Regions from separate parts of the Shewanella vesiculosa genome, predicted to be linked through region 2. Evidence: predicted binding sites of a transcription regulator. Region 2 holds the regulator's gene; each other region holds the start of a gene.
The links. The regulator LexA, encoded in region 2, represses DNA repair genes until DNA is damaged. The targets are predictions, from matches to a motif close to TACTGTATNNNNATACAGTA.

Region 1 (8,377 bases), on a different contig from region 2:
CAGCTATAACCCATTTCACCTACTACAGTGTAAGTGAAAAAAGCATTAAGTCCCATACCAGGCGCTAATGCGATAGGGTAATTAGCCAATAAGCCCATAACTAAACACCCTATGGCAGCGGCTAAACATGTGGCAACAAATACCGCACCATGATCCATTCCTGCATCAGCAAGCATCATAGGGTTGACGAAAATAATGTAGGCCATGGTTAAGAAAGTAGTAAGACCGGCTATCGCTTCTTGTTTAAGACTCGTGTTGTGTTGTTTAAGTTTAAATAATTTTTCTAACATGGAGCGAAGGTCCTTGGGCAAAGGTTAACGTTGAGTTTATCGTTTTAATCGTTACAGATGAGGATAAGGCATGCTTACCATGCTAAGCCGACATCTTTACGCAGGATAGGTGTTAATTAGCTGGAAATTATAAGTACTTACGACCTTGATAGCTATCTATTGCCTTTTTATTGAAAGATTTCAGTTTTTTATATAACGCACTAACCAATTGGCTAAATTTCAGGTAAAAAAAAGCCTACTCAAAAGAGTAGGCAGACATGTTACAAGCATTCCGTATGGGGAAAGGAAAGCTAGCACCACTGAATGTGATGTGGTAATAAACTATTAGTTTATCACCTTGTCTAAACCGTCAAACGAGACGAACAAAAGGTTGATGGATATTAAAACGACGTAAAGAGGGTCAATTCTTAACGTTTCATGGCGAATATACCGCCACGTAAAACTGTCACATCAGCAAACCAAGTGTTTTGCCAATAAAATTTGCTGCTACCTGTATAAGACATGGTCTTCTCCTGAATAAAGTTAAGTTGCATAAACCTAGTAAAGCTTGGCTCGGTTCCCTGGAACGTACATTTCTCAAATCCATTGAGACAACTTGTCACTCAGATCCTTGGAGGCTATATCCATCCTGGATTAACTAGAGCCGGCAATGATAATCCTTGCCGACGAAATGAATTATACAAAACTGTAATTTAATTACAAGTATTATTTGCTTTAATTCACAAAAACTTCATTAAAAGTGATTTAATTACAATAATTTCTGATTAAAACCATGTTAACCCATTGTTATCGGCATGTGATCGTTAAAATGAAACCAATACTTACAACAACTTAATAATGCACCACCTACAAAAATGAAAACTGTAATAAAGCAACCAAAGGGCTTGCAGTTGGCTTTCCGTAGAGAGGATCGCCCTCAACAGCACTGCCTGCAATATCGATATGGGTAAATGCCAGTTCTGTTTCGGCTAATCCAGATGCTTTTATCAAGAAAGCGGCAGGATATTGATGCCCACGAGCCGTAATTGAAGACGGAGCATTATTCGATGACACCACATCTGCAGCGCCATTTTTATCGGCAACTTTATCAAAGTCTTCTGGACGTAATTGTGAAACCTCAAATGGTTCCCCCCATAATTGCCCCACTTCAGCTAATGTTGCTGCAACACCTTGCTTTTTAGCCGCGCTATTTCCAACTAATGCAGGGTAACCACCGTAGGCTCGTACAACATGACCGGTTAACGTCGCCACCGAAAACAATTGTGGATTCACCGCAGTTTGAGCCTGTAAACGTAAATGGGATAACAAATCGGCTAGCACTAAACGCCCTTCAGCATCGGTATTACCTATACGGACTCGCACACCTGCGTGACTGGCAATAATTTCATCGGTAACAAATGCATCACTGCCAATACTGTTTCTCACTAACCCAAGCTCGGCGACCACTTTGATCCCTTTAGGTTTAAGTATCGATAGCGCCTTCATTAAACCGGCAACCGCAGCTGCGCCACCTTTATCACGGCTCATGCCAGCCATTGACCCGGCAACTTTAATATCAGCGCCACCAGTGTCGTAAACCACACCTTTACCCGCAAAGAATAAGGTTTTGGTAATAGTGCCTTCACCAACATATTCAAGCTTTACCACTCGTGGATGATGACGAGCCACATCAAAAGAGCTTCTGCCAACAGCGCTTAATAATGGATATTGCGCTTTTAACTGCTCGGCTCGATCAGTCACAGATACAGCCAAACCGCTATCAGCAAAAGCATCAACACAATATTGTGCAAACCCAATAGCCGACATACGCTCAGGTTCTGTACCACAAAGATCGCGCGCCAATACTCGTCCAGACTCTGCCGCATTAAGTAATAAACTATGGGTGGCGGTATTCAATAGTCCAATCGCGGTTAAACTCGGTGGCAAAGACTTTGCTTCTCGTGCTTCTAACGGTTGCCAAAGCTCTTGTCCACAAGCTAGTGCGGCAACTTGTTCAGCATTAGCAAAACGCTTGTCAGTTACGCTTGGTACAACTAATAAAGGTTTAGTGGCACCTGCGGCTTTAGCAATGGCAATCCCCTCTCGAGCAGCTTTGGCAAAAATCCTCACATCGCTATACTCATTGCCGCTATCAGCCACTGGAGAGATGATCAATCGACCACCGGCCAACCCTGGTGCAAAAAGGAGCGTGGCACTTTTACCGACACGCATATCAATTTGGCGGGCGTGTGCAGCAAGCAAACTCACTTCATCTTGTTTAATCTCAGCTAAACTCGTCGCTATCACGACAACAGCGTCCCAACCTTCGCCTTCAAAAATAGCCCCATCACTTGTGACATCAATAATTGGCACTTGGAACGCGGTAACCGCTTTATTCACTTGGGTCATACAAGATCCTTACTCTTTAGGAATACAGATAAATTAGTGGGTTCATAATTATTTACATATTTGTGGACTAAACCTTGGCAAATAGGTATCGCAATATCAAGTAACTGCGCAGAATATGTTAAAATAATTGCAGTTATATTTTGTGTCGTATATCGACTTGATTTCATCTTAGAGGGCGTTTCGTGACTGCATTAACTCAATTATATCCTCAGCCTCTATGGCAATGGTTTGAACAAATTTGCGCTATTCCACATCCATCAAAGCATGAACATGCGTTATCACAACATATTCAGCAATGGGCAAAAGCTCAAGGCCTTGCGGTTGTTGAAGACAAAGTCGGTAACTTGATCATCCGTAAACCTGCCACAGCAGGAATGGAAAACTGTAAAATAGTGGTGTTACAAGCGCACATTGATATGGTGCCGCAAAAAAATGCCGACAAAGTACATAACTTTGAAACCGATCCGATTGAAGCTTATGTAGACGGTGATTGGGTTAAAGCTAGAGGAACAACCTTAGGTTCTGATAACGGTATTGGTATGTCTTCGGCGCTGGCTGTTTTAGGCAGTAAAGACATTAAGCACGGGCCACTCGAAGTACTGCTCACCATTGATGAAGAAGCTGGCATGACGGGCGCTTTTGGTTTAGAAGCCGGTTACCTTGATGCAGAAATCTTAATCAATACAGACTCTGAGCAAGAAGGTGAAATCTACATGGGTTGCGCCGGCGGTGTTGATGCACAGATAAGTGTACCAATGTCTTGGCAAGCACCAGAACAAAGCAACGCCAGCTTTTCACTGACCATGTCAGGATTAAAAGGCGGTCACTCTGGGGTTAACATTCACCTTGGACGTGGTAATGCCAATAAGTTATTAGCGCGCTTTTTGTTTAAATACAGTGACGAATTAGCCCTAGAGCTAGTTAGCTTTAGTGGTGGCTCGCTGCGTAATGCCATTCCGCGTGAAGCTAACGTGCAATTTATGCTACCAGCAGAAAATATTGACGCACTAAAGCAAGCCATTGAATCGTTCCAAGCCCTAGTTCGTGAAGAATTAGCCGTTGCAGACCCAGGCATGCTACTGAGCTTAGCAGCAATTGATGCACCCACCAAAGTCATGGGCGAAGAAGCGCAAAATACCTTAATCGACTTATTACATGCTTGCCCTAACGGTGTAATGCGCATGAGTGATGAAGTGGAAGGCGTCACTGAAACATCACTAAATATAGGCGTGATCAGCACTGAAGATGAAAGCGTAGAAATATTGTGCCTTATTCGATCATTGATTGATTCAGGTCGTGAAGAAGTCACCGGTATGCTAACCGCACTATCAAACCTATCGGGTGCTAGCATAGATTTAAGCGGTGCTTACCCGGGTTGGAAACCAGATACTAGCTCACCTGTAATGGCAATTGTGCGAGACACCTATAACGATATTTATAAAAAAGATCCTACCGTGATGGTTATCCATGCTGGTCTAGAATGTGGTTTATTTAAAGAGCCTTATCCACTAATGGACATGGTCTCTATTGGGCCGACTATTCGTTATCCACATAGCCCTGATGAAATGGTCAACATCACCACTGTTGGTCAGTACTGGGAATTGCTACTTGCCGTATTAGAGCGTATTCCAGCTAAAGAAGCGTAATCAGTAGCGATGATTTATGCGTAAAACCAAAAAACGACAGAAATGTCGTTTTTTGGTTTTAGACTTGAGCGTTTTTCATTGCGACTCTAACCTTTAAAACTGCAAATCAAGCTGAGTAATATGTGCCACTGGATTATCTGTAACAGCCAATGTTGTATCAGCTAAACCAACACTAACCCCCAATAAGCGAATACCTCGCCCTTGGCTGCGCAGCAAAGCCTGTTGCAGTAAATCATGAAACAAATTAATCGACATTTCATCACTGCGATGTTCGATGGTGGTCTGTTTAAAATCATTAAATTTCAGCTTCACAACTTGCTTGTGGATCTGTCTATCTTTAGCACTGCGATGAACCCGAGCACTCAGTTCTTGGATAAGCTGTGGTAATACTTGACGACATTGCTCTAAGGTAAAAATGTCTTTGGCTAACGTAGTTTCAACCCCAACAGACTTTCGTACCCGATGCGGACTAATTTGTCTTGGATCTATCCCTTGTGATCGCTCAGCTAGTACATGACCAAACTTGCCAAATACCTCAATTAATTGCGCTTTTGGATACTGTTGCACGTCATAGCAGGTGGTTAAGCCAATATCAGCTAACTTTTTTGAAGTGACTTTACCGACGCCAGGAATTTTACTCAGAGGAAGATCTTTTACAAAATCACTAATTTGATTAGGAGTGATGACATATTGACCGTTGGGTTTATTTAAATCGGAAGCGATTTTAGCTAAAAACTTAATCGGTGCAATACCCGCTGAGGCGGTTAAACCTGTGGTCTCAAATATATCATTTCGAATAGCCTTGGCAATTAACGTGGCACTGCCTTGGTGAGCATCGCAATCAGTCACATCAAGATAAGCTTCGTCTAGAGACAAGGGTTCGACAAGATCTGTGTATCGATGAAAGATCTCACGTATTTGCACAGACACCGATTTATATACATCCATGCGCCCTGGCACTAAAATTAACTGCGGACACAGCTGCAGTGCATGATAACTGGACATAGCACTTCGCACGCCAAATTTGCGGGCCTCATAACTGCAGGTACTTATCACACCGCGGCGATCACTTCTGCCGCCAACAGCAATGGGCTTTCCTCTTAATTCAGGAAAATCTCGCATTTCTACCGCAGCAAAATAACAATCCATATCGATGTGAATGATTTTACGCATTCTATAACCATCATCATTTACTCAATTAAAAACAATGATACTGTATATAAAAACAGTATTCAATCATTGTCTCACGGACACAAAAAAGCCCAAACTGAGTTGGGCTTTACTAACATGTAACGTGTCGACTAAGTCGTTACATTTTAGTCTGTAAATAGTTCTGTAAACCAATACGTTCAATAAGACCTAATTGCTTTTCTAACCAATACATATGATCAGATTCAGTGTCATCTAATAACACCTCTAAAATTTCACGGGTTTGGTAATCAGCCTTTTGCTCACATAAGCCGATAACCTTACGTAAATGATCAGCCACATGGTATTCATATGCAAGATCATTTTGTAGCATTTGTTGCACATCTTTACCTAGGTTGAGCGCTTCACGACTGGCAACATCTGGAGTGCCTTCTAAAAATAAAATACGTTGGATCAACTTAGCTGCATGTAATTTTTCATCGTCTGATTCATGTAGAATACGGGTATAAAGTTCGTTAAATCCCCAATCCTCATACATGTGAGCATGGACAAAATATTGATCCATAGCAGATAATTCGCCGGTCAATAAACTATTGAGCGCATCGATGACTTCTGGATGACCTTTCATAATAATGTCCTATTAATCGTTAATTTGTGATTGAAGGTAATTTTGAATACCCGTTTGAGTGATGAGCTCTTGTTGTGATTCAATCCAATCTAAATGCTCTTCTTCATCTTCGAGTAAATCTTCCATTAAATCGCGACTAACATAATCTTGCTGAGTTTCGCATACCTTAATGGCTTCACGCAAAATGGCAATTTGTTCCGTTATCGCAGTGAGATCGCAGCTAAGCATTTCTTCAGCATGTTCACCAATACGCAATTTATCTAACTGTTGTAGGTTAGGTAAACCTTCAAGAAACAATACACGTTCAATCAGCTTGTCAGCATGCTTCATGTCTTCAATCGATTTTTTATATTCTTTCTCATTAAGCTTTTCCAATCCCCAATGCTTAAACATACGAGCATGTAAAAAGTATTGGTTAATAGCGGTCAGCTCACAAGTAAGTACACGATTGAGTTGGCTGATGACTTTAGGATGACCTTTCATAGTAGTGTCCTCGAGAAGTAATGTGATCTTGATCAATTACAAACAGAATAAAACACTATAGGGTAAAATGCAAATTATCCTTTATTTTCACACACTTACAATTGATAACCATTATCATTATAACTAAGCTTTGTAACTGGCCAGCAATACTCAAGCATAAAAAAAGCCTTCAAAATGAAGGCTCTTTACAAAGCATTAGTGAAACAACCTAAGCTTAAAATAATTAACGAGGTTAAATAATACGATTTTGGTTAAGCAACTTATTTCGAGCTTGCTCTTTTTCCATACGGCGTTTGCGTTTATCACATGGATCATCACAGTCACAGGCTTTCTCTATACCTAAAACACCTAAACCACCGCAACTGCCTTCTACCGCTTTTTTCTTTACGATATAGCCAATGGACATTAGCAAAAAAAATAATAATAAAACCACAAACGCTGCAATAAATGTACTCATCACAAACTCCTATTGACTCATTCAGATTAGGGTAAACTGGTTCAATAAATTAGTAGCTCAATCAACCAGTTTAAAAATAAGCAAGCTACTTAAGATACGATTTAAACGCATCACTGTAATAGACCTGATATCCCTGCTCTTGCTTCTCTATCAACATTACCGCTAAATTGTTCTTTTTAGCTAACGCCAATGAAGCCTCTGTACCTAACACCATCATGGCCGTTGCATATCCATCTGCGGTCATACAACTAGAGTGTAACACGGTTGCTGAAGCTAATTGATGCTTTATTGGATAGCCGGTACGAGGATCAATTAAATGTGAGAAGCGCTCACCATTTTCTTGATAAAAGTTACGATAATCACCCGAAGTTGCCAATGACATAGTGCCAGGTTCAATGATTTGCTGAACCGCTTGACCTTCGCTGGTTGGTTGCTCTACAGCTACTCGCCAAGGGATATTATCACTCTTAGTTCCTTTGACATTCAGTTCGCCACCAATTTCAACTAAATAACCAGATACATGATATTTATCTAATAAAGCGGCAACCTTGTCGACGCCAAAACCTTTGGCAATTGAAGATAAATCGACATACAAATCTGCATTATGCTTGGTTAATGTCAAACCGTTTACAGACAGCTCATGTATGCCCATTTTAGCTTTTGCAGCATCAATTTGAGCTTGAGTAGGTTCTGATATAGGGCGCTTATCGGGACCAAATCCCCATAAATTAACCACTGGGCCTAAAGTGATATCTAATGCACCATCAGTCTCATTATAAAGACGCATGCCCTCTTTAATCACCTTAATTGTATCGGCCGAGACGCTAACGCTCTGCTGCACCTGCAATTGATTAAACTTAGACAGTTCTGAGTCAGGACGGTAAGTCGACATTTGATCGTTAACCACCTCCAATGCCATGTCAATTTCAGCTTGCAGTAGCTGTGGTTCGGGTAAGCTTTTATTACTGACCACTTTAATATGATAAGTGGTACCCATTGTACTGCCAGATAATGAAATAATAGGCTCTGGAGAGCTACATGCACTCACAAATAATAAAACAGCTGGCAATAGCAGTAACTTGATTGAATTTACAGTCATCTCAAATTTACACTTGTATTAAATCAACAAAAAAAATTGCAGCATGCGAGACCTGTGTTTAACCACCCTGTCTGCACTGCTGCAATCTCATGACTTACATGTCGATGTTATGGGTTAACTCATTAACCACCGAAATCATCTAATAAGATATTTTCGTCTTCGACACCTAAATCTTTTAGCATACCAATAACAGCTGCGTTCATCATTGGAGGTCCACACATGTAGAACTCACAATCT
Region 2 (8,377 bases):
TCTGCGCCGATAATGGGATCGGCACCCAAGGTTGCGGTAAGTTGTAGCGCGGGACATTTTCTGGTTGTAGCACTACAGGTATTAGCGAATGTTCTAACATGTCAGCTAATGCTGCAGTGTTGATGTTTTGAAAACGTATTGGCGCATCGGCGCGTTGTTCAGCATCTAACTGATCACTAAATGGATTGGTTTGTTTTTGATATACCCGTCCATAGAGGGTGTAGTAGCGTATTTCTAGTGGTTCAAGTTGAGGCAATATTCGACGGTCTTTGTTGGCTGCAACAAAACCTAGTTCAACGAGTATCCAAGGCTGCTCTGGGGTTATTTCAAACACTTGGTAAGCTAAATATCCCACTTGCCCCTGATACACCTGATTGTCTAACAGCATTATTGTGTTATTAACGGGTTTTGCCAAAATCGATAAGCGGTAACCTGTGAGCAATGCCGCCTCTGACTCAGACCCAGTGGGTAACTTTGATAAATTAACCAGTGCTAACATTGCCTCATAATTGAGTGCATGCTGCTGTTGGCGCACAAGTAATGTGCTTTGCCACTCTTGTTTAAACGCTGCCCGTGATAATTGCCACAATCCTAACTTGACCAATAAGCCAAACACGACCAAAGTAATCATTACAAATAACACCCGAGACACACCCACACTCCTAAAAGGATTGCCTGTGACAACACCTTTCATTGTTAAGTTAGTTTTAGTCTCGTTGCTTGTATTCATATTATTTAACTTAGCTAGAGCCTTATTTATTATGGTTAAAGGGCAGCATCAACAATCAATGAGCCATTATCTTGGTCGTAGAGTATTATTTTCTGTTGTCGTGATTGTGGTGCTGCTGGTGGCCTTAGGGCTAGGTTACATTCAACCTAACCCCAGACCTTATTAGTGCTGATTTACAGCACATAAACAAAAATGAATAAGCATAACCAAACCACATCAACGAAGTGCCAATACCAACTACCCGCTTGAAATGCGAAATGTTTGTCGGGGGTAAAGTGACCCTTGATAATTCTGAGTAATAAAATAATCAAGAACAGGGTACCAATCGTCACGTGCATGCCGTGAAAACCAGTTAATAAAAAGAAGGTGTTACCGTACACTCCTGAAGATAGGGTTAGGCCCATTTCTTGATAGGCATGGCTGTATTCTTCGACCTGTAAACTGAGAAACGCAATCCCCAACATCACCGTTAACGCTAACCAGATGATCAATGGCTTACGATTGGCTTTTTCGAGATTGATGTGGGAAAAGTGCAAGGTAACCGATGAGGTTAACAGGATGATGGTGTTGATTAATGGCAAACCCGTCCATGGCATCGCCTCGGTTGCGCTACCATCAGGTGTTTTCACCAAAGGCCAAATTGCTTCAAAGGCAGGCCACAGTACCTCATGAGTCATGGCATTGTTCGATGCGCCACCAAGCCAAGGTACTGAAATCATACGTGCATAAAATAATGCGCCAAAAAAAGCCCCAAAAAACATAATCTCTGAAAAAATAAACCAGCTCATTCCTTGCCTAAATGAACGATCCATTTGTGGTGAGTAAAGTCCTGCCATTGATTCATCAATAACGGTTTTAAACCAACCAAAAATCATAAAGATAATCACGGCAAAACCAGTGATTAATATGTAACTTCCTGAGGTTTTTTCAGTGGCTAATTGTTGTACATAAGTGCCTGCGCCAAATGCAATTAAAAATAAGCCTATAGCACCGATTATCGGCCAAGCACTCTGGTTTGGCACATAATAAGTTTGATACTTTGTGGTCATTTTGCTGCTCCTTGCTCTACGACGATCGTCTGTTTATCGGTGATGTCATAGAGGGTATAAGAGAGAGTCAATGTATTAATAGACGCGGGTAAATCCGGGTCCACGTAGAAAATCAATGGTAATTCTGCAGTTGCTGATGCGGCCAATGGTTGTTGGTTAAAGCAAAAACATTCCGTTTTATTGAAGTACGCCGCTCCTTGTCCAGGTGATACTGAAGGGATTGCTTGGCCTACTGTGTCGTGTGCAGACAGGTTTTTAACCAAAAATTGTGCGTGAGTGAGCTCACCAGGATGCACGCTTATTTGGTTCACTTTAGGGCTAAATTCCCATGGCATATCTGACTGAACTTGGGTCACAAATTCAATGGTAACGGTACGGCTTTTATCAACCACTACCGCTTCATAGCTACTGGCGCTATTTTGGGTTTTGCCATTAATACCCAATGTATCGCAGAGCACGTCATAAAGCGGTACCAATGCAAAACCAAACCCAAACATACCAATTGATCCAGCAATCAGCATGATTAATAACTTACGATTTGATTTTGTTGGCTGTGTCATCTCATTTTATCTCCGGCGGAGTGGTAAACGAGTGATATGGCGCTGGACTGGCAATGGTCCATTCTAAACCTTCTGCAGCTTCCCAAGGGTTATCGCCAGCCGGTTTGCCACCTTTGATACATTTGAGCACCACAGCGAGAAAAATAAACTGCGATAAACCAAATGCGAATCCACCAATCGAAACAATTTGATTCACATCGGCAAACTGTACTGCGTAATCTGGGATTCGACGAGGCATACCCGCCAAGCCTAAAAAGTGCATTGGGAAAAACAATACGTTGACAGAGATCACTGAGCACCAAAAATGCCACTTGCCTAAGGTTTCGTTGTACATATTACCGGTCCATTTTGGCAGCCAATAATATGCCGCCGCCATAATGGAAAATATCGCCCCAGTCACCAGTACATAATGAAAATGCGCCACTACAAAGTAAGTGTCGTGATACTGAAAGTCCGCAGGGGTGATTGCCAGCATCAAACCGGAAAAGCCACCAATGGTAAACAGAATGATAAACGCCACCGCAAATAGCATTGGTGTTTCAAATGTCATCGAACCGCGCCACATGGTAGCAACCCAATTAAACACCTTAACCCCAGTAGGAACCGCAATTAGCATGGTGCAATACATGAAAAACAACTCGGCGAATACTGGCATGCCTGTGGTAAACATATGATGTGCCCATACTAAGAACGACAGCACAGCAATACTGGCAGTAGCGTAAACCATAGAGGAATAGCCAAACAATTTCTTGCGGCTAAAGGTCGGTATAATGGCGGAGATAATGCCGAATGAGGGTAAAATCATGATGTAAACTTCTGGGTGACCGAAGAACCAGAAAATATGCTGGAACATCACTGGGTCACCGCCACCTGCAGCATCGAAAAAGCTGGTACCGAAAAACTTGTCGGTTAACACCATAGTCACTGCGCCTGCGAGCACTGGCATCACCGCAATTAATAAAAAGGCAGTAATTAACCAAGTCCACACAAACAAAGGCAGTTTCATCCATGTCATGCCAGGAGCGCGCAAGTTAACAATGGTTACGATAACGTTAATCGCGCCCATTATCGAGCTGATACCCATGATATGGATGGCGAATACAAATAGAGCGGTGCTATCAGGGCTATAAGTGGTTGATAGCGGTGCGTAGAATGTCCAACCAAAGTTAGGACCACCGCCTTCCATGAATAACGAACTGAGTAATATGGTAAACGCGAACGGTAAAATCCAAAAGCTCCAATTATTCATCCGCGGTAAAGCCATGTCTGGTGCACCGATCATCATCGGAATTAACCAGTTAGCTAATCCGGTAAAAGCTGGCATCACTGCGCCAAATACCATGATAAGACCATGAACCGTGGTCATTTGATTAAAAAAGTTAGGTTCTACTAGCTGTAATCCAGGCTGAAATAACTCTGCCCGAATGACCATTGCCATGGCGCCACCAGTGAGAAACATAATAAAACTAAACCATAAGTACAGCGAACCGATATCTTTATGATTAGTTGTGAGTAGCCAGCGCATGAGCCCTTTCGGCGCTCCGTGATGATGATCATCATGAGCGGTAGCTAGTGTATCGTGCGTTGTTGTGCTCATTGTCTTCCCCTACTGTCCATGGCTAGCGACATCGGCAGGTTGCACCGCCTCGCCAGAATTATTGCCCCACGCATTGCGCTCATAAGTAATCACCGCGGCCATCTTTTGTGGGCTAAGTTGACTACTAAATGCCTGCATCGCGGTGCCTGGTTTACCGTGCATAACGATATCGATATGTCCGCTAACCGGTCCGGTAACCACAGGGCTGCCAATAAGTGAAGGGAAAGCGCCTGGCAAACCAGCACCAGTGGCTTGATGACATGCGGCGCAAGTGGTGGCATAAACCTGCTCACCTTCTGTGATTAATTGCTCCAAGGTTAAGGTGGGCAGATCTTCAATGGCAACAACCTCTGGTGTTACAGCCTTAGCGACGGTTTCAAGAGCCTGAGTCGCTTTTTCTGTCGCAGTATTGGTGTTCTCAGTTGCTGTTGCGGCCATTGTGCTTTCAGTCTTATTTGCTTCAGTACTTGCTTCATTGCCGCCAGAGAAATTACTCACATCAGCAGCTTGAACAACATCACCGGTATTATTGCCCCAAGCATTACGCTCAAAGGTAATCACTGCGGCAATCTCTTGGGCGGTAAGTTGCTTGGCAAAGGCTTGCATTGCGGTTCCTGGTTTACCGTTTAAGACGATGTTGAGGTGACCTGCAATAGGGCCTTTTATGATAGGACTGCCAATTAGTGATGGGAATACACCTGGAAGGCCCGCACCATTAGGTTGGTGACAAGCGGCGCAACGAGCAAGATAGATCTGTTCGCCTTGGGTGGTTAACTCTTCAAGAGATAAGGTTTGTGACAGTGACGCTGCTGCCGCAGCAGCGGCATTACTGGCCAGTTGTTTTTGCTCTACTAACCAGTTATCAAAATCTGTCTCTGATAATGCTTGCACCACAATTGGCATAAATCCATGGTCTTTACCGCACAATTCGGCACATTGGCCACGATAAATTCCGGGCTTATCAATGCGGGTCCATGCTTCATTAATAAAGCCTGGATTGGCATCTTTTTTAACCGCAAAAGCTGGAACCCACCATGAGTGGATCACATCATCTGATGTCATTAAAAAACGCACTTTTTGGTTAATGGGCAGTACGAGTGGTTTATCGACTTCAAGAAGATAATGCTCTCCTTTAGCCTCTATGCCATCGATTTGATCTCTTGGGGTCGATAATGTGCTGTAAAATTCGATGTCTTTATCAAAATAGCTGTAATGCCATTTCCACTGCGACCCAGTAATTTTGATGGTGAGATCCGCATTGCTGGGGTCTTCCATGGCAATTAAGGTTTTAGTGGCTGGAATGGCCATGGCGATTAAGATGATGAAAGGAATGACGGTCCAAGCTATTTCCACTTTAGTACTTTCGTGAAAATTTGCCGCAACAGCGCCTTTTGATTTGCGATGGTAAATCATTGAATAAATCATGATCCCAAACACCACTAACCCAATGGCACAACAGATATAAAGTATCGTCATGTGGAGGCCATAAACCTTACCACTGATATCTGTCACGCCTTGAGTCATGTTGAGGGACATTTCTGATGCCCCAAGCGGAAGTGCTATAAACACCACCAGTAAACAATACCACCATTGCTTCACAAGACTGCTCCTCTGTTCATTGCAAATAGCAATTACAAAGAAAAGTCACACAGTAATTCTCTGCTCTATGCAAACTTTTCGGTTCCCGAAAAAAGTTTGATGACCTCAAAGTACCTTGGTGGCAGTAAACAGATTGTTTACGGTTTTATTATTAGCGGTGCACCACGCTTGTACCTACTACTGAACTTATCAATATTGAGTTGGCTCATTTGTCTGAAAGTAATCTTAATCACTGTCATTCACGTCCAATTAAAGATGAATAATATTTCATCCTTGGGAACAACATTAGCTGTAGATTAAACATTGATCAAGATCACTTTGTTGGCTAATTGACTGAAAAAAGATGAAAAAAAAGCCCTGAATTCAATACAGGGCTTGGTAAGTAAGGGTTAATGCTTAGTGAAATGAGCAAAAATTACTTGTTCCATTTATTAATGTAGGGCTAACAAGTTGATGTTTGTGAGGTAAGTGAGCATTCACATCCTCAATTACCACACCTAAAGCCCGTGCACTTTTAGCTACAATTTCTAATCGACGACTATCACGAGCGTCAAGTGAGCTTGTCCAAGTGACGACAGCACTTGATGTTCCACTGGTAAGCGCTTTTTCCATCGCCCATAAGGTTTCGACTTCGTCTTTAGTGTGCACCAGTAAAATACGGTCCATTCTCACGCCAGCATTTGCCAGCATATGTTTATAGCCAATGTGTGGTGGGCTAATTAACACAATCCATCGACCTTGTTGGCTCAATGTGGCGAGTTGACTACACAACTGGCTCAACTCAGCTTCACCTTGGGTGACTGTTTGTAATGTGCGAATGGTTTGGTTGCCATGCAATTCTGTTTCAGCTAAATCTACCCATAAGCCTGGGTGACGTGGCGCGATGCCCATTAGTTTGTTCATAACCAATCTCCATTACGGATAACGCCAACGGCAAGCCCTTCGATGGTTAGGCTTTGGCAACTTAAATCAACTTTAATCGGGGTGTAATCGTCATTTTCTGCGTGCAGATAAATCACATTACCTTTTTGTTCAAATCGTTTTACGGTGACGTCATCATCAACACGCGCCACCACAACTTGGCCATTACGTGCTTGTTGCATTTTATGAACCGCGAGTAAATCGCCTTCTAAAATACCGATGTTCTTCATGCTGTCACCACGAACGCGCAACAGAAAGTCTGCGGCAGGTTTAAACATGCTCGGATCGACTTGATAATACTGTTCAACGTGCTCTTGAGCCAAAATAGGCTCACCAGCTGCAACTTGTCCAATCAGAGGCAAACCGGTTTCAATCTGTTCTTCATGAGGTAAGCGAATACCTCGAGAGGTTCCAGGCATGATCTCGATAAAGCCTTTTTTGGCTAATGCTTTTAAATGCTCTTCGGCAGCATTAGCACTTTTAAAGCCAAGACGTTTCGCAATTTCAGCACGAGTGGGTGGCATACCTGTTTCGGCGATATTGTTTTTAATTAAGTCTAATATTTCTGCTTGGCGCGGCGTTAACGGTCTCATGATGATTCCTGTCTTTTTATACAGTGACTGTCATTATATACAGTGTTTGTGTTCGTGCAAGTATTAACCAACTATTTTTTGTGTTTTATTGGTTTTTTGTAACTTAAATTAATGTTTTTATTAGTTATTATATATTTTTTATCTTGCACTATGTCTTAAAGTGAGAGCTTACACGTAAAGATAAGTCGGCCAGATAGTGTAAGCAGGGTGGTTTCTGGTATCCTATACGACAATATTACAATGGCTTATGTTGCGAAAATAACCATGTCAAAACCAGATTCAATATTTTTACAAGCATTAAAATGGGTTCAGAAATGGATGGTACAGACCATTGTGGTGCCCCATGATCCGTTTGATGACCTCAATATAGATCCGACCAAGCCCTTGGTTTATTTGATGAAAACGGAATCTATTAGTGATATTGCCGCCTTGAGCGAAATCACTGAAGGATTTGGTATGCCAAGTCCTTATGAGCCGTTGCAGCTTGATGGTTTAAGAGTACCTCGAGTGGTGTGTTTAGAAGGGCGTAAACCTCTATTTGGTAAACGTGAAAGTGGTGAGAAGTTCCTTAATTATTTTACCCGTTTATTATCGCTTCATAGTGAGAATGCTGACCTTGATATTCAATTAGTGCCAGTTTGTCTTTATTGGGGACGTACTCCTGGTAAGGAAGAAGACAGCATGACAGCGGCTGTTTTTGAAAGAGAAAACCCAACTTGGTTACGTAAGTGGCTGATGATTTTATTTTTAGGGCGACATAATTTTGTGCAGTTTTCTAATGCGTTATCGCTGCGCCATATGGCTGATGAGCACGGTACAGATAAAAGAATTGCGCATAAATTAACCCGTGTCGCGCGAGTGCATTTCCGTCGCCAACGTAAAGTTATGACAGGGCCACAATTACCTAATCGTCAAATGCTATTTGCCTCTTTATTGAAGTCAGATTCAATTAAAAAGGCTATTGAAGAAGAAGCAGTCAACAAAAAAGTATCTCCTGAAAAAGCTCGTGAAACTGCGATTGAATACCTTGATGAAATTGCCGCAGACTATTCAGATAGTTTAGTGCGCATTGCCGAGCGTTTTCTCACTTGGTTATGGAATAAATTATATAGCGGTATCAATATCAAAGGTGCTGAACAGGTAAGACAGCTTCACCATGATGGCCATGAAATTGTCTACGTACCTTGTCATCGCAGCCATATGGATTACTTGTTGCTGTCATACATTTTGTATTATCAGGGTATGGTTCCGCCGCATATTGCGGCCGGTATTAACCTGAACTTTTGGCCAGCAGGGCCAATGTTCCGCCGTGGTGGAGCATTCTTCAT
Region 3 (8,377 bases), on a different contig from region 2:
CCACAGTATCAACCGCTTTACCGTCAACATATAAACCAATCACATTAGGCTGACCAGTTAACTCGGTATAACCACTGAATGCGGTTTCTGCATCAATAATTAATTGGCTATTATAATCTGCGCCAAAGTTACCTGCGGCTTGTGCGCGACTTCTTTGCTCCGCCATTGCGACTTCAAAGCCTGCTTCATCAACATTAATATCACGTTCACGACAAACATCAGCGGTTAAATCAACTGGAAAACCATAAGTGTCATACAGTTTAAATACCGTTTCACCATCTAAAGTATTACCTTGTAGCGTATTTAGCGCACCATCCAAAATCACTAAGCCACGCTCAAGTGTACGAGCAAACTGCTCTTCTTCTGCTTTTAAGGCTTTTTCAACAATGGCTTGTGTTTGTTTTAAACCATTAGCTGCATCACCCATAACGCTAATGAGTGTTGGGACTAACTTATAGAAAAATGCATCGGTAGCACCAAGCTTATTACCGTGACGAACTGCGCGACGAATAATACGACGCAATACATAACCACGGCCTTCGTTTGATGGCATAACACCATCGGCAATTAAAAATGCACAAGAACGTATATGATCAGCAATAACCCGTAATGATTTATTTTCTAAATCAGATACACCAATAATTTCAGCCGTTTTTGCGATGAGTTGCTTAAATATATCGATTTCGTAGTTTGAATGCACACCTTGCATAATTGCTGCAATACGCTCAATGCCCATACCTGTATCAACCGAAGGTTTAGGTAATGGCAACATTTCACCGTCGGCTTGACGGTTATATTGCATAAATACAATATTCCAGATTTCAATAAAGCGATCGCCGTCTTCTTCAGGCGTACCAGGACGACCACCCCAGATATGATCGCCATGATCATAGAAAATTTCGCTACATGGGCCACAAGGTCCGGTATCACCCATCTGCCAGAAGTTATCAGACGCAAACGCGCCACCTTTATTATCACCAATACGGATCATATTTTCAGGTGCAACACCAATTTTTTGCGTCCAAAGTTCATAGGCTTCGTCATCTGTTTCATAAATGGTGACACATAAGCGATCTTTTGGCAGCTTGAGGGTTTCAGTTAAAAAGGTCCACGCAAAACGAATCGCATCTTCTTTAAAATAATCGCCAAAACTGAAATTACCCAACATTTCAAAAAAAGTGTGGTGACGAGCGGTATAACCCACATTGTCTAAATCGTTATGTTTACCACCAGCACGAACGCAACGTTGTGATGTTGTTGCTCGGCTATAGTTGCGCTTATCCATACCGAGGAACACATCTTTAAACTGATTCATACCCGCATTGGTAAATAACAGTGTTGGGTCGTTAGTGGGAACGAGCGAGCTGCTATCAACAACCTGATGTCCGTTATCTTCAAAGTACTTTAAAAATGCACTTCTTAACTCTGCTGTAGTCTGAAACATGAAATGGCCCTGAATAGAGAAAATACAAAAGTAACGAGCTTGATATGCAAGCTAGTAAATGTAGGCATTATATACTGAATTTGTCGAAAGAAGCGAGTTGAGTCAGTTGATTATAATCTCGACAAAAATCGATAGAATAACGATCTACTGGCCCGATAATGACGGAGATAGCGAACTCAATCCACTGATTATTTAAACGGAATATGCATTTCTATCTTGTCTATAAATAAGCTCGTTGATCATGACTAGGACATAATTTTATTAATCAATCTGATAAGCAACCAAATCAAACGCATAAGAAACCAAGATAGTTAACATTTTGGCGAGTCTGGTAATCAGCACAATCGTGATGTGATAAGAAATAATGTGATTAAAAAGGATGTTATTAAAAAGGATATTATTTAGCCTAACCGACATTTGATAGAGCAACTTGTCGCCGTACATTTCTCAATGTACCCAACTTTACTTAAAAATGATGCAATCACCTTAACATTAGCAAACACAAATAAATGCATACCAAGGGTGTTAAAGGCTTTAGATATTTTTTTGCTTAAAGCGGTGTTGACTATAGCTGGAAAGATTAGCCATTGTGCATGACAAGTGTCACTTAAAAGGCTCTGAGTTTGCCATTATTTGCAACATTTAGACTGGATGACGTTTAAAATATGGTGAGTGTAAAAGATGGTGAGTGCTTGTAATGAGGCGACTTTATGGCGGGAATTTTCGCGGCGCGCAGAAGCGCTACCGCGATAAATATGACTGGCTAATTTAGAATACTTCACCTGTTTCAAGGTCAATATTCTCATCACTTTCAGTGGTTGAGTCTGATGAGTTAGCCCCACCATTCAATAACATGCCACGAAGAGTGGTATTAATTTCATCAGCAATAGCTGGATTTTCAGTCAAAAATTTACCAGCATTGGCACGGCCTTGACCAATTTTTTCGCCTTTGTAGCTGTACCAAGCACCGGCTTTATCAACCAGCTTGTGTGCAACACCTAAGTCAACTAGTTCGCCGGTACGGTTAATACCTTGTCCATAAAGGATCTGGAATTCAGCTTGCTTAAATGGAGCTGCAATCTTATTTTTAACCACTTTAACGCGAGTTTCATTACCGATGACTTCATCGCCATCTTTAATCGCACCGGTACGACGAATATCTAAACGAACAGATGCGTAGAATTTAAGTGCATTACCACCTGTAGTCGTTTCTGGGCTACCAAACATTACACCAATTTTCATACGAATTTGGTTAATAAAAATAAGCAGTGTGTTTGATTGCTTAAGGTTACCAGCAAGTTTTCGCATCGCTTGGCTCATCATACGCGCGGCAAGGCCCATATGCGAATCACCAATTTCACCTTCAATTTCTGCTTTTGGTGTTAATGCTGCAACAGAATCGACAACGATAACATCTACCGCACCTGAACGCGTTAACGCATCACAAATTTCTAGTGCTTGTTCGCCTGTATCTGGCTGTGAACAAAGTAAGTTATCAATATCTACGCCTAGCTTTTTGGCATAAATTGGGTCAAGAGCATGTTCAGCATCAATAAACGCACAGGTTTTACCTTCGCGTTGCGCTGCGGCAATCACTTCAAGAGTTAATGTGGTTTTACCTGATGACTCTGGGCCGTAAATCTCAACGATACGTCCCATTGGTAAACCACCCGCACCAAGTGCGATGTCCAATGAAAGCGAACCGGTAGAGATAGTTTCAACATCCATTGTGCGATCTTCGCCCAACTTCATAATTGAGCCTTTACCAAATTGCTTTTCAATTTGGCTTAATACGGCGGCTAGCGCTTTCTCTTTGTTTGGATCAACCTTCATTATAAAACCCTCTTAAGGCATTCAATACGTTTAGTAAAATGCTATTTTGACTTAGGTGAAATGATGTAAACCATTTCATTATGTTCATCAGTATACTGTATAGTCATACAGTATCAAGTGCTGAGGGCAATTTTTTTTAAACCTTAGCGAATTGCCTTTTTACATCAATATTTTATCTCCATATACTTTTTTGTTTGAATCTATTTATACCCTAGGGGCAAATATTGTTAAGATTAGCCCCATAAGATTTACGTCCTAAGATTGATTAATAGTGAAGTGTTCATAATGACAGTGATTGATACCAGCGATTTAGAAAAACACACCCCGATGATGCGTCAGTATTTAGGCTTAAAAGCGGCCCATCCTGATATGTTATTGTTTTACCGAATGGGTGATTTTTATGAGTTGTTTTACGATGATGCTAAGCGCGCTTCTGAAATGCTGGGGATTTCACTTACTGCTCGTGGAAAAAGCGGCGGCGATCCTATCCCAATGGCTGGAATCCCCTATCATGCTGTAGAAGGCTATTTAGCTAAACTAGTCAATATCGGCCAGTCTGTAGCCATTTGTGAGCAAATTGGTGATCCTGCGACATCAAAAGGCCCAGTTGAGCGTCAAGTCGTACGCATTGTGACTCCTGGTACCTTAACGGATGAGGCTTTACTTCAAGAAAAACACGACAATTTACTGGCGGCGCTTTATCAAGGTAAAAACGGTTTTGGATACGCTACCTTAGATATTTCATCAGGTCGTTTTGTGGTTGCTGAATTACCTACTCGTGAAGCCCTAGAAGCTGAATTACAACGTACTAATCCTGCCGAGTTGATCTACAGTGAAGATTTTACTGACATGTTATTAATCAATAATATGAAAGGTATTCGTCGCCGTCCAGAGTGGGAATTTGATTATGATACTTGCGTAAATTTACTGCTTGGTCAATTTGGTACCAAAGATTTACATGGCTTTGGTATTAGTGATGCACGCTTAGCATTACAAGCTGCTGGTTGTTTAATGCAGTATGTCAAAGATACGCAAAAGATGGCACTGCCACACATTAATTCGATTGTGCGTTTTAACCAATCTGAATCCATTATTTTAGATGCCGCGACGCGACGTAACTTAGAATTAACGCAAAACTTGTCTGGTGGGCGTGAAAATACCCTGTCGTGGGTACTCGATAATACTGCCACGCCTATGGGCAGTCGCATGTTACAACGCTGGATCCATGAGCCACTTCGAAATAGACAAACGATTCAATATCGCCATAACGCCGTAAGCGAGTTGATTGAGCAAGATATATATCAACCCCTACATGAGCAGCTGAAGGTTTTAGGCGATATTGAACGTATTATGGCTCGTTTGGCACTGCGTAGCGCCAGACCTCGTGATTTTTCACGTTTAAAGCAAGCGCTAGCACTGCTACCTGAAATTCAACAAACATTAGCCGTATGCCAACAACCAAGATTGACAGCTTTAATTCAATTATTGGGTGAGTTTCCAGAACAACACGATTTATTAGCACGCGCAATTGTTGATAATCCGCCAGTATTAATTCGTGACGGTGGCGTAATCCGAACGGGCTACAATAATGAATTAGACGAATGGCGTAAGTTAAGTGAAGGCGCAAGTGATTATTTAGTCGAACTTGAAGCTCGCGAGAAACAGCAAACTGGAATTAACACTTTAAAAGTAGGTTATAACCGCGTCCATGGTTACTACATTGAAGTCAGCCGTTTACAAGCTGATAGAGTGCCACTGAGTTATCAACGTCGCCAAACCCTTAAAGGCACCGAACGTTATATCACTCCAGAATTAAAAGAATACGAAGAAAAGGTACTCTCAAGCCAGGGCAAAGCGCTCGCACTTGAAAAACAACTGTGGGAACAGCTCTTTGACTTATTACTACCTAAATTACAAGAGTTACAACAGTTTGCCAGCGCAGCGGCTGAATTAGATATATTAAGTAATTTTGCCGAGCGTGCAGAAACCCTTAATTATCAATGTCCACAAATGACGCAGGATATTGGTATTCATATCAATGCTGGACGCCATCCTGTGGTAGAGCGCGTCAGTCAAGCGGCATTTATTGCTAACCCTGTGGTATTAACACCTAAACGGCAAATGCTTATTGTAACTGGCCCTAATATGGGCGGTAAATCAACCTATATGCGTCAAGTGGCACTGATTACATTAATGGCACACATAGGCTGTTTTGTTCCTGCTGACTCAGCTCAAATTGGTGAAATCGATCGGATATTCACCCGTATTGGCGCATCAGACGATTTAGCATCTGGTCGCTCCACCTTTATGGTTGAAATGACCGAAACGGCTAATATTTTGCATAATGCGACCGCAAACAGTTTAGTGTTAATGGATGAGATAGGCCGCGGTACTTCAACCTATGATGGTCTATCGCTGGCATGGTCTGCTGCAGAATATCTCGCGAAAAATGTTAGTGCACTGACATTATTTGCCACTCATTATTTTGAACTCACCCAACTGCCAGAGCTGTTACCATCAGTAATGAATGTGCACCTAGATGCAATAGAACACGATGACACCATTGCCTTTATGCATTCAGTGCAAGAAGGTGCGGCAAGTAAAAGTTATGGCTTACAAGTCGCTGCGCTAGCCGGGGTTCCCGCTGCGGTCATTAAGGCGGCAAAACAAAAGCTACATCAACTTGAAAATAGGGATATGAGTTCCCCACAACATAATCAGGCTCAAGTGAGTATGAATTTATTACCACCAATGCCAGAGCCATCAGCAGTATTGGAAAAGTTAGCACTAATTAACCCTGATGATTTGACCCCTAAACAGGCATTAGATTATTTATATGAATTGAAGCGCTTAAACAACGTGAGCTAACAAATAGTGCTAGTGATTATTCGCGACGATAACAACGGTGGAAGTCTGCAAAGACTTCCATTTGATATTTACGATTAACTGACGCAAACCCACTATTAATTAGCTGTTAGCAATATACTGCATCAAAAGGATAAACGTACCGAGGGAGTGAGACAGGCATAAAATAGGCTATAGACAATAGGATTGTATTTCTAACAAGTTGCTGAACTGAGCTTAAATTGTCATATCGAATAGTGAGCAATAAATCACAATCACATCAATCACGTTGGTATTGATTGTCGGGATAAACCTAAACACATGAGCAAAAAGTAATCTCTCATATAGGCTTTACCCGCATACCAACAATAGCTTAAGTTAACGTTATCCAAAATTTAGCTATCACAAATGATTCAAGTTAAATTAATTAATCACCAGTAACTTAGTTATGACAGTAAACGTTCACTGTCCATTAGTCTCTGAATAATGCTTCAACAGAAAGCCCTTGAGCGCCCAATAAATCTTTTAAACGTTTAAGCGCTTCCACTTGAATTTGACGCACACGTTCACGTGTTAAACCAATTTCAGCACCAACATTCTCTAACGTTGAAGGTTCATATCCAAGCAAACCAAAGCGTCTCGCCAGTACTTCACGTTGTTTAGTATTAAGCTCATTTAACCATCCAACTATCGAATTCGATAAGTCTTCATTTTGCACCCGATAATCCGGGCCTACTGAATCGTCATCAGCAATAACATCTAATAAAGCCTTCTCATTATCGCCGCTCAGTGGTGTGTCGACAGAAGTAATTCGTTCATTTAGTTTCAACATGCGACTGACATCACCCGTCGACACATCTAACTTTTCTGCAATTTCTTCTGCAGTCGGTTCGTGGTCAAGTTTTTGCGCCAGCTGTCTTGCGGTGCGTAAGTAAACATTTAATTCTTTAACTATATGGATAGGCAGGCGAATGGTGCGGGTTTGATTCATAATTGCCCGTTCAATTGTTTGTCTGATCCACCATGTCGCGTAAGTAGAAAAACGGAAACCACGCTCTGGGTCGAACTTTTCCACCGCTCTAATTAAACCTAAATTGCCTTCTTCAATAAGATCGAGCAACGCTAATCCGCGGTTGTTATATCTTCTGGAAATTTTAACGACAAGACGGAGATTACTTTCTATCATGCGGTTGCGAGATTTTTCGCAGCCTTTGAGGGCTTTACGTGAAAAAAATACTTCTTCCTCTGCTGTTAGTAGCGGGGAAAAACCTATTTCACCTAAATATAATTGAGTGGCGTCTAAATTTTTCTGTAAGTCATCTTGGACTTTTTCTTCAATATCGAGTTGTTGCACCAAATTAGCATCATCGGTTGCAACTTCTGGTGGTTGTTTAGCTAGATCGACAAGACATTCTGCTGAAGCAGTATTATTTTTGCGGCTCATAATTGCTCTCCCAAACCTAATTTATGTTATTTAATCTACTGCACTCGCTTATCCTCCGTTATTTATGTTGCTAAACAATTACTGTTTAGGTAGATATCGTAATGGGTTGACAGACTTACCATGAAAGCGCACTTCAAAGTGAAGCATAACTTGATTAGTCCCAGTACTGCCCATTTTTGCAACTGTTTGACCTGCCGTCACATATTGCCTTTCCTTAACCACTATCGTGTCAGCATGCGCATAAGCACTTAAAAAATCATCATTGTGTTTGATAATCACTAAATTGCCATATCCGCGCAGTGCATTACCTGCATACACGACTTTCCCATCTGCAGCGGCTTTAATAATATCACCGCGATTACCTGCAATCTTAATACCTTGATTGCCTTGTTCTGAAGCCGAAAAATACCCGATTATCCGACCTCTAACTGGCCAATGCCATAATTGAACTTGTTGTGGTAAATTTGCGACAGAACCACTTGTATTTTGGTTAATTGTTTGTTGGGTAGTTGTTACAGAATACGCAGGCTTGACTTTGTGATCAAGCTCTTTTTTCGTTCTGCTTGAAACAGCTGCTGTGCCTGGCTTTGAAGTGACTACTGACTTTATTGTTTCTGATTTTGAACCAATTGAACTGGCAATATATGGCTTATTAATGGCTTGAGTTTGAACAGAAGCAACCTGAGTTTGAGGGGTACGAACAGTTGGCGTTGGACGATTACTTTTGGCCGCTAAATGAAGTATTTGGCCAGGATATATAGTATAAGGAGCCGATAAATGGTTCAAGCGAGCAACTTCGGCAAAATGGCGTC

Region 1: a site for LexA is predicted at 5,536-5,555, ahead of dinB (DNA polymerase IV). Genes of this name have one in related genera too.
Region 3: a site for LexA is predicted at 3,371-3,390, ahead of recA (recombinase RecA). Genes of this name have one in related genera too.

What each region holds. Positions count from the first base shown of each region.
Region 1 is NZ_JAACSD010000021.1:41,103-49,479, forward strand. It holds gene GW828_RS17640 (NCS2 family permease) at 1-290, opposite strand, end outside; gene GW828_RS17645 (M17 family metallopeptidase) at 1,137-2,678, opposite strand; gene GW828_RS17650 (aminoacyl-histidine dipeptidase) at 2,861-4,324, shown strand; gene dinB (DNA polymerase IV) at 4,418-5,497, opposite strand; gene bfr (bacterioferritin) at 5,634-6,101, opposite strand; gene bfr (bacterioferritin) at 6,114-6,584, opposite strand; gene nqrM ((Na+)-NQR maturation NqrM) at 6,817-7,041, opposite strand; gene GW828_RS17675 (FAD:protein FMN transferase) at 7,127-8,140, opposite strand; gene nqrF (NADH:ubiquinone reductase (Na(+)-transporting) subunit F) at 8,263-8,377, opposite strand, start outside.
Region 2 is NZ_JAACSD010000014.1:92,670-101,046, forward strand. It holds gene GW828_RS15440 (SURF1 family protein) at 1-652, opposite strand, end outside; gene GW828_RS15445 (DUF2909 family protein) at 678-896, shown strand; gene GW828_RS15450 (cytochrome c oxidase subunit 3) at 904-1,779, opposite strand; gene GW828_RS15455 (cytochrome c oxidase assembly protein) at 1,776-2,339, opposite strand; gene ctaD (cytochrome c oxidase subunit I) at 2,341-3,936, opposite strand; gene coxB (cytochrome c oxidase subunit II) at 3,946-5,535, opposite strand; gene GW828_RS15470 (cell division inhibitor SulA) at 5,932-6,438, opposite strand; gene lexA (transcriptional repressor LexA) at 6,435-7,049, opposite strand; gene plsB (glycerol-3-phosphate 1-O-acyltransferase PlsB) at 7,314-8,377, shown strand, end outside.
Region 3 is NZ_JAACSD010000012.1:132,989-141,365, forward strand. It holds gene alaS (alanine--tRNA ligase) at 1-1,444, opposite strand, end outside; gene recA (recombinase RecA) at 2,213-3,277, opposite strand; gene mutS (DNA mismatch repair protein MutS) at 3,563-6,145, shown strand; gene rpoS (RNA polymerase sigma factor RpoS) at 6,594-7,565, opposite strand; gene GW828_RS14050 (peptidoglycan DD-metalloendopeptidase family protein) at 7,644-8,377, opposite strand, start outside.